2 regions of the Massilia sp. MP_M2 genome follow, and region 2 is predicted to be linked to the other one. Evidence: predicted binding sites of a transcription regulator. Region 2 holds the regulator's gene; the other holds the start of a gene.

Region 1 (3,407 bases), on a different contig from region 2:
GCCAGCCGGTGCCGTATGGCGCGCTGGTGGGGCTGCCGGATGGTGGCGCGCTGCTGTCGTTCTCGCCCGAGCTGTTCGTGCGCCACGCCGATGGCGTGCTGCAGGCGCGGCCCATGAAGGGCACGGCGCGCGCCAGCGGCGATGCGGACATCGATGCCACGCGTGCGCGCGAGCTGGCGCAGGACACCAAGAACCGCGCCGAAAACCTGATGATCGTCGACCTGCTACGCAATGACCTGGGCCGCGTGGCCGTCACCGGTAGCGTGCAGACCCCCGTGCTGTTCGACGTGCAGCGTTATGGCGCCGTGCTGCAGATGACGTCCACGGTGCAGGCGCGCCTGAAGGCCGATGCGGCGCTGGTGGATGTGTTTGACGCGCTGTATCCGTGCGGCTCGATCACGGGCGCGCCCAAGCGCCGCGCGATGGAGATCATCCACGAGCTCGAACCCGATGCGCGCGGCGTCTACACCGGCGCGATCGGCTGGTTCGATCCGGCGCCAACAGGCCGCACGTTCGGCGACTTTTGCCTGTCGGTGCCGATCCGCACGCTGGCGCTGGCAGCGCCAGAAAACGGCGTACGACGCGGCGAACTGGGCGTGGGCGCCGGGATCGTCCACGACAGCGAAGCGCATGACGAATTCGCGGAGTGCCAGTTGAAAGCAGGCTTCCTGACCGGGCTGGCCAACGACGTCACGCTGTTTGAAACGCTGCGCGCCTCGCGCGACCATGGTTGCCGGCACGTCGAACAGCACCTCGAGCGCTTGTGCGCTTCGTGCCGCTATTTCGGTGTCCCGTTCGACCGGGGTGCCGCGCATTCTGCCCTGGACACCGCCTGCGCAGCGCTGCCGACCGACGATGTCTACCGCATGCGGCTGGCCGTCGATGCGGCCGGCGCGCTGACGATCACGTCCGGCGTGCTGGCGCCGCTGCAAGAGCCGGTCATGGTGGTGCTGGCCGACGACCCGACGGCCAGCAGCGACGTCTTCCTGCGTCACAAGACGAGCCGGCGCAGCCGCTACGACGCGGCCTGGCAGGCGGCCGAAGCGCGCGGCGCGTTCGATGCGCTGTTCTTCAACGAGCGCGGTGAATTGACGGAAGGTGGGCGCAGCAATGTGTTCGTGCGCGTGGGTGACGCATGGATCACGCCGCCCTTAAGCTGTGGCGTGCTGCCGGGTGTGATGCGGGGCGTGCTGCTGGCAGCGCCCGCATGGCATGCGCGCGAAGGCGTGGTCACGCGCGCGATGCTCGAAGCGGCCGACGACATCGTCGTCTGCAACGCGCTGCGCGGGCCGCTGCGCGCGGTGCTTGTTCAGAAGCGGTAACCGACGCCCAGGCCAAACAGCATCGGATCGACTTTCAGGTGGCTGATATTGGCGCCGCCGACGATCACTTCGCTGCGGATGTTGATGCGCTTGATGTCGGCGTTGATCGACCAATGCTGGTCCAGGCGAAAATCGACGCCAGCCTGCAGCGACAGGCCGACGCTGTCGTTTTCCAGGTCAGCCGCGCCATTGAGCAGCTTGACGCTCGAGATGCGCGTGTAGTTCACGCCCACGCCCAGGTACGGATTGAACGTGGCGCCAGGTGCAAAATGATATTGCGCGCTGAGCGTGGGCGGCAGGTGCTTGAAGCTGCCGATCCGGGTGCCGGCCAGCATCACATTGTGCCTCTGCGGATAGGTCAGGATCAGTTCCGCCGCGAAGTTTGGCGTGAAGAAGTAGCTGATGTCCAGCTCGGGGATGGTCTTGTTGCTGACCTTGATCGTGTCCGCTGCGCCCACACCGCCAACCGGGCTCGATTTGTTGTCTGGCTCCATCTGGACGGCGCGTGCACGCACCAGCCATGGCGATTCCTGGGCCAGCGCCTGCGCGGACGCCACGGCAATCACGGCTACTACGACCGATTTCAACATCGTTGTCATTTGTTCTTACCTTTCGTTTTTAAATTACTGCCACGAAAGTAAGCTTATTGATGTGGACCCCAAAAAACGTTGATCCACATCAAAATGACCATGTTACCAGTAAGGTTAAAGCGCTTTCTCGATCATACCGACCAGTTGCGGGTCTTCCGGCGTGACCTTGCTCGGGAAATACTCGAGCACTTTACCGTCGCGCCCGATCAGGTACTTGGTGAAGTTCCACTTCGGTTCCTTGCCGGTTGCCTTGATCAGCTGCGCGTGCAGCGGGTTGGCATCCGGTCCCTTGACCGAGGTCTTGGCGAACATCGGGAACTTCACGCCGTAGGTGTTGTAGCAGAGGTCCGCGATCTCTTTCGCGTTGCCCGGTTCCTGCTGGCCGAAGTCGTTCGACGGGAAGCCCAGGATCACCAGGCCACGGCTGCCATACTTGGCGTAGATCTTTTCCAGGCCTTCGTACTGCTTGGTAAAGCCGCAGTAGCTGGCCGTGTTCACCACCAGCACCACCTTGCCGCTGTACTGGCAGAGGTCTTGCGGCGCTTCATCCTGCAGGCGCTTGAAGCTGTGCTTGAGCACTGCCGGGCAGGCGGCCGGGTTCTTGCTCAATGCCGGCGCTGAGGCAGCAGGCGCGGCCTGCGCACTCGCGGGCGGGATGACGCTGACGGCGGCGGTGGCGGCGAGCAGCAGGGCAATGGTCTTGATCATGGCGTGGTATTGACGAGGTGGAGGTAGCAGCGATTGTAGCGCGGGCAGCAGCACTGCGCGCCGCTTTTCAGACGCTTGGCTGCAGGCTGCGATGCTCGATCTTGAGGCAGTGGTTCATCACCACATCCAGGCCGGCGGCGCGCGCCAGATCGGCGGCAACCTGGTTCTCGATCTCGAGCTGCATCCACAGGCACCCTGCCCCCACCGCGATCGCATCGCGCGCGATCGGGCCGATGTCTTCCGACTTGCGAAAGCAATCGACGATGTCGATGCGCTGGCCGCTATCTGCGAGCGACGCGGCAGCATCCTGCAGCGTGGCGAAGACAGGCTCGCCGAGGATCGTCGCGCCGGCATAGCTCGGGTTTACTGGCAGGATGCGGTAGCCGTGCCCCTGCAGGTAGGCGCCCACTTCGTGGCTGGCCCGGTCCGGCCTGTTCGACAGGCCGACGATGGCGATGGTGGTGCTTTTTTCGAGGATCTGGGCGATGGTGCGCATGGTGGCAGGCCGGTCGTTGGGATGGCGATCAGCTTAGCAGGTTTGCCTTATCTACCCTGGCACCGTGGCCATAACGGCTCGCGGCTGTCACGTACACCGACGTAGGGTGGACGGCTACGCCGTCCACGCGTTCAAACCAATGCCGCTCCTTGGCATACCAAGGTCGGTTGAACGCGTGGGCGGGAAACCCGCCCACGCTACGCCAGTCACAACATTGAATGGGTGGAGCGGTGACGCAGGACGCAGACGAAAAAAAAGGCAGCCCGCAGGCTGCCTTTTTTGTTGCCGAGC
Region 2 (3,407 bases):
CGATGACGGTCGTCGTCACCGTGATCCCCCGTTCATAGGCCGCGGCGCCAAAGCGGGTATGCACGGCTTGGCGCGTGATCTCGGCGACCCAGGCGGCGCGCCCGCCGTAGCCGGCGCCGTCACGCTTGAGCGTCAATGGTTCGGCCAGCGCGCGCCGGTACTGTGGCTCGGTGATCGCTTTCAGCTCGAACATGCGGCGCAGGACCGTGTGCTGGCGCTTCTTTGCCGCCGCCGGGTTCGTGACCGGATTGCTGCTCGACGGATTCTGCGGCAGGCCGGCGAGCATCGCTGTTTGCGCCAGCGTCAGTTCGTTCAGCGATTTGCCGAAGTAGGTGCGCGCCGCGCTGGAAAAGCCGTAGGAACGCTGGCCCAGATAGATCTGGTTCAGGTAGACCTCGAGAATCTGGTCCTTGGTCAGCGCCTTTTCGATCTTGTAGGCCAGCGCGATTTCAGTGAGCTTGCGCGGCAGGGTCTTGTCGCGCGACAGAAAGAAGTTGCGCGCCACCTGCATCGTGATGGTCGACGCGCCCTGGCTGCCGAAGTCGGTGATATTGGCCTTGGCCGCGCCCAGGGCGCGGATCCAGTCGATGCCACCATGCTCGTAGAAGCGCGTGTCTTCGATGGCCAGCACGGCGGTCTTCATCAGCGCGGGCACCTTCGCGATCTGCACAAAGTCGCGCCGCTCGGCGCCGAATTCGCCGATCAGCACCTGGTCGGCGCTGTAGACGCGCAGCGGAATCTTCGGGCGGTAGTCGGTGACGGCGCTGATGTCCGGCACGTCCGGCAGGATCGATGCCGCCACCGGAAGCGGGGCAGCGAAAAACAGCGCAAACAACGGCGCAGACAACAGGGAGGGCAGAAACGGGCGGGCAGGGATCATGGCAACTGGTCAGGTAGGTAGTCAGGGCATCGTCGACGAATTGTCACGACGATTCGATGCCGATCTTACGTCCGCCTGGCTGCGCCTGCTGGCTTTGAAACCGGGTACTGCTGCTTGCGCCACCAGGGTGCGCCGGGCGCTACCTGCTGCGATCGCCCGCATTACGCCATCGGACTGCACACATCCGTCCCCGCCGCCAGCGCCTTGAGCTTGGCCGGATCGAGCAGCGTCAGCTCGCGCTTGTCGACCCCGAGCCAACCCTGTTTCTTGAAGCGCGACAGCAGCCGGCTGATGCTCTCGATGGTCAGGCCCAGGTAGTTGCCGATGTCTTCGCGCGACATGCGCAGCTGGAACTGGGTGCTTGAATAACCGCGCGCCGCGTAGCGCGCCGACAGGTTGACGAGGAAGACGGCGAAGCGCTGCTCGGCGCGCATATTGCCGAGCAAGAGCATGACGTTCTGCTCGCGCGTGATTTCCTGGCTCATGATGCGGTGAAAATGGCGCAGCAGCGCCGGCACTTCGCCGAACAGTTCTTCGAGCCGCACGAACGGGATCTCGCACACTTCACTGTCTTCGAGCGCGACGGCGTCGCAATGGTGGGTGCCGCTGATCGCGTCCATGCCCAGCAATTCGCCGGCCATCTGGAAGCCGGTGATCTGGGCTTCGCCGGCGGCGTTGACCTGGAAGGTCTTGAAGTGGCCGAAGCGCACCGCATACAGATTGCGAAACGGCTCGCCCACCCCGTACAGGCGCTCGTCGCGCGCCAGCCGCCGGCGCCGGCCGATGATCTGGTCGAGGCGGACGATATCGGCGTCTTCCAGGCCCATCGGAAGACACAGCTGGTGCATGCTGCACGCGGCGCAGGACTTGAGCGCCTGGATGTTGACGAGCGGTGCAGACGGGGCGGGTGGGGCGGGGATCATCGGATAGGCCGGCAGAGGTTCAACCCCGATTATAGTCCTGCTGTCAGCTTTCCCCGTCAGTATCGCTGTGGCTTTTTGGCGCGGCCGGTTTCATGCCGCGCCGGGCCAGGCCTTCGCGCAGCAGGAATTCGATCTCCGCGTTCACGCTGCGCAGGTCGCGCGCGGCCAGACGCTGCAGTTCATCCCACAGCGCCGGGTCGATCCGTAGCGCGAACGCTTTTTTTCCTGGACTTGCCATACTGGTCGGCCGCTAGTTGTACAGCGTGCCCGTGTTGATGATCGGTTGCGTTTCCTTGTCGGAGCACAGTACCACGAGCAGATTGCTGACCATCGCCGCCTTGCGCTCGTCGTCCAGCTCGACGATGCCGCGCTCCGACAAGCCTTTGAGGGCCGCTTCGACCATGCTCACGGCGCCATGCACGATCTTGCTGCGGGCGCTGATGATGGCTTCGGCCTGCTGGCGCCGCAGCATGACCTGGGCGATCTCGGCGGCGTAGGCCAGGTGGGTCAGCTTGGCGTCGAGCACCTCGACGCCGGCCGCTTCAAAGCGCGCCTGCAGCTCGGTCTTGAGGGCGTCGGCAACGACGTCCATGCCGGCGCGCAGCGTGGTTTCGCCTTGCGGCAGATCCTCGCCTTCGTCGTAGGCGTATTGCGAGGCCAGGTGTCGCAGCGCCGCTTCGGCCTGGATCGACACGTAGCGCTCGAAATCGTCGACTTCGAACACGGCCTGCGCAGTGTCGCGCACGCGCCAGACGACGGCCGCGCTGATTTCCACCGGGTTGCCGCGCTTGTCGTTGACCTTCAGCGTGGGGGCAGTGAAGTTGCGGGCGCGCAGCGACAGGCGCCGTTTGACGTACAACGGGAAGGCCCAGCGCAGACCTTCGCTGCGGTCGGTGCCGATGTACTTGCCGAACAGGGTCAGGATCGCGCTCTCGTTCGGCTGCAGCATGAACAGGCCGGTCAGGCACAGCAGACCGGCCAGTCCCAGCGCGACTGCGCCCAGCAGAAACAAGCCGTCGGGCGTCTCGACCCCGGTCTTGAACAGGTACGCCGCACCCAGCAGGAAAACGATGCCGGCGCAAGCGGCCAGGTAGCCATTCGCGGACGAAAACGCCTTTTCACGGCGGGTGTGCGATGCGTTCATGCTTGGACCTCTTCTGGGTGGCTGTGACATCAAAGTGATATCACTTTAGGATTGCCAGAAAGTATTGTCAAGCGATTTGGTGAACGCCCCGATACGGCGGATCAGGCTTGGTCGGCCAGGCCCTTTTGCAGCAGCTGGGCCACCAGCGCATTGAGCTCGCTGTCGCGCTCTTTGCTCAGCGTTTGCAGCTGCGCCACCAGATCGCTGTTGAGTTTGACGGCGAACGGCACCAGTCCCAGCGCGCGGTCACGTTCGCGCTGTTCGCGGCGATCCGGCGCCGCATCCTTGGCGGGCGCGCCGATGACAGCGCCCCGGGCAGCCATCTGGCCTTGAATTTTTTTGGCGTCGCCTTTTGCCATGTCAGTCTTTTTCATCACGTGCCTTTAGTTTGTTGGAGCCGAATTCTACTCTCGAAACGGGCCGCCATCGCGAATTGGCAAGCGGCGCGCATTTGGTGGCA

Evidence for each region. The regulator FNR, encoded in region 2, switches genes on or off when oxygen is low (the NO sensors DNR and NnrR bind a similar motif). The targets are predictions, from matches to a motif close to TTGATNNNNATCAA.
Region 1: a site for FNR is predicted at 1,991-2,004, ahead of RCH14_RS08895 (OmpW family outer membrane protein). Genes of this name have one in related genera too.

The regions. Positions count from the first base shown of each region.
Region 1 is NZ_JBCHJF010000003.1:258,358-261,764, forward strand. Features, by position in the region: gene pabB (aminodeoxychorismate synthase component I) at 1-1,322, shown strand, start outside; gene RCH14_RS08895 (OmpW family outer membrane protein) at 1,310-1,912, opposite strand; gene RCH14_RS08900 (glutathione peroxidase) at 2,027-2,620, opposite strand; gene RCH14_RS08905 (CoA-binding protein) at 2,688-3,116, opposite strand.
Region 2 is NZ_JBCHJF010000007.1:180,084-183,490, reverse strand. Features, by position in the region: gene RCH14_RS16180 (PBP1A family penicillin-binding protein) at 1-880, opposite strand, end outside; gene fnr (fumarate/nitrate reduction transcriptional regulator Fnr) at 1,042-1,803, opposite strand; gene RCH14_RS16170 (hypothetical protein) at 1,847-2,041, opposite strand; gene RCH14_RS16165 (SPFH domain-containing protein) at 2,054-2,947, opposite strand; gene RCH14_RS16160 (hypothetical protein) at 3,049-3,321, opposite strand.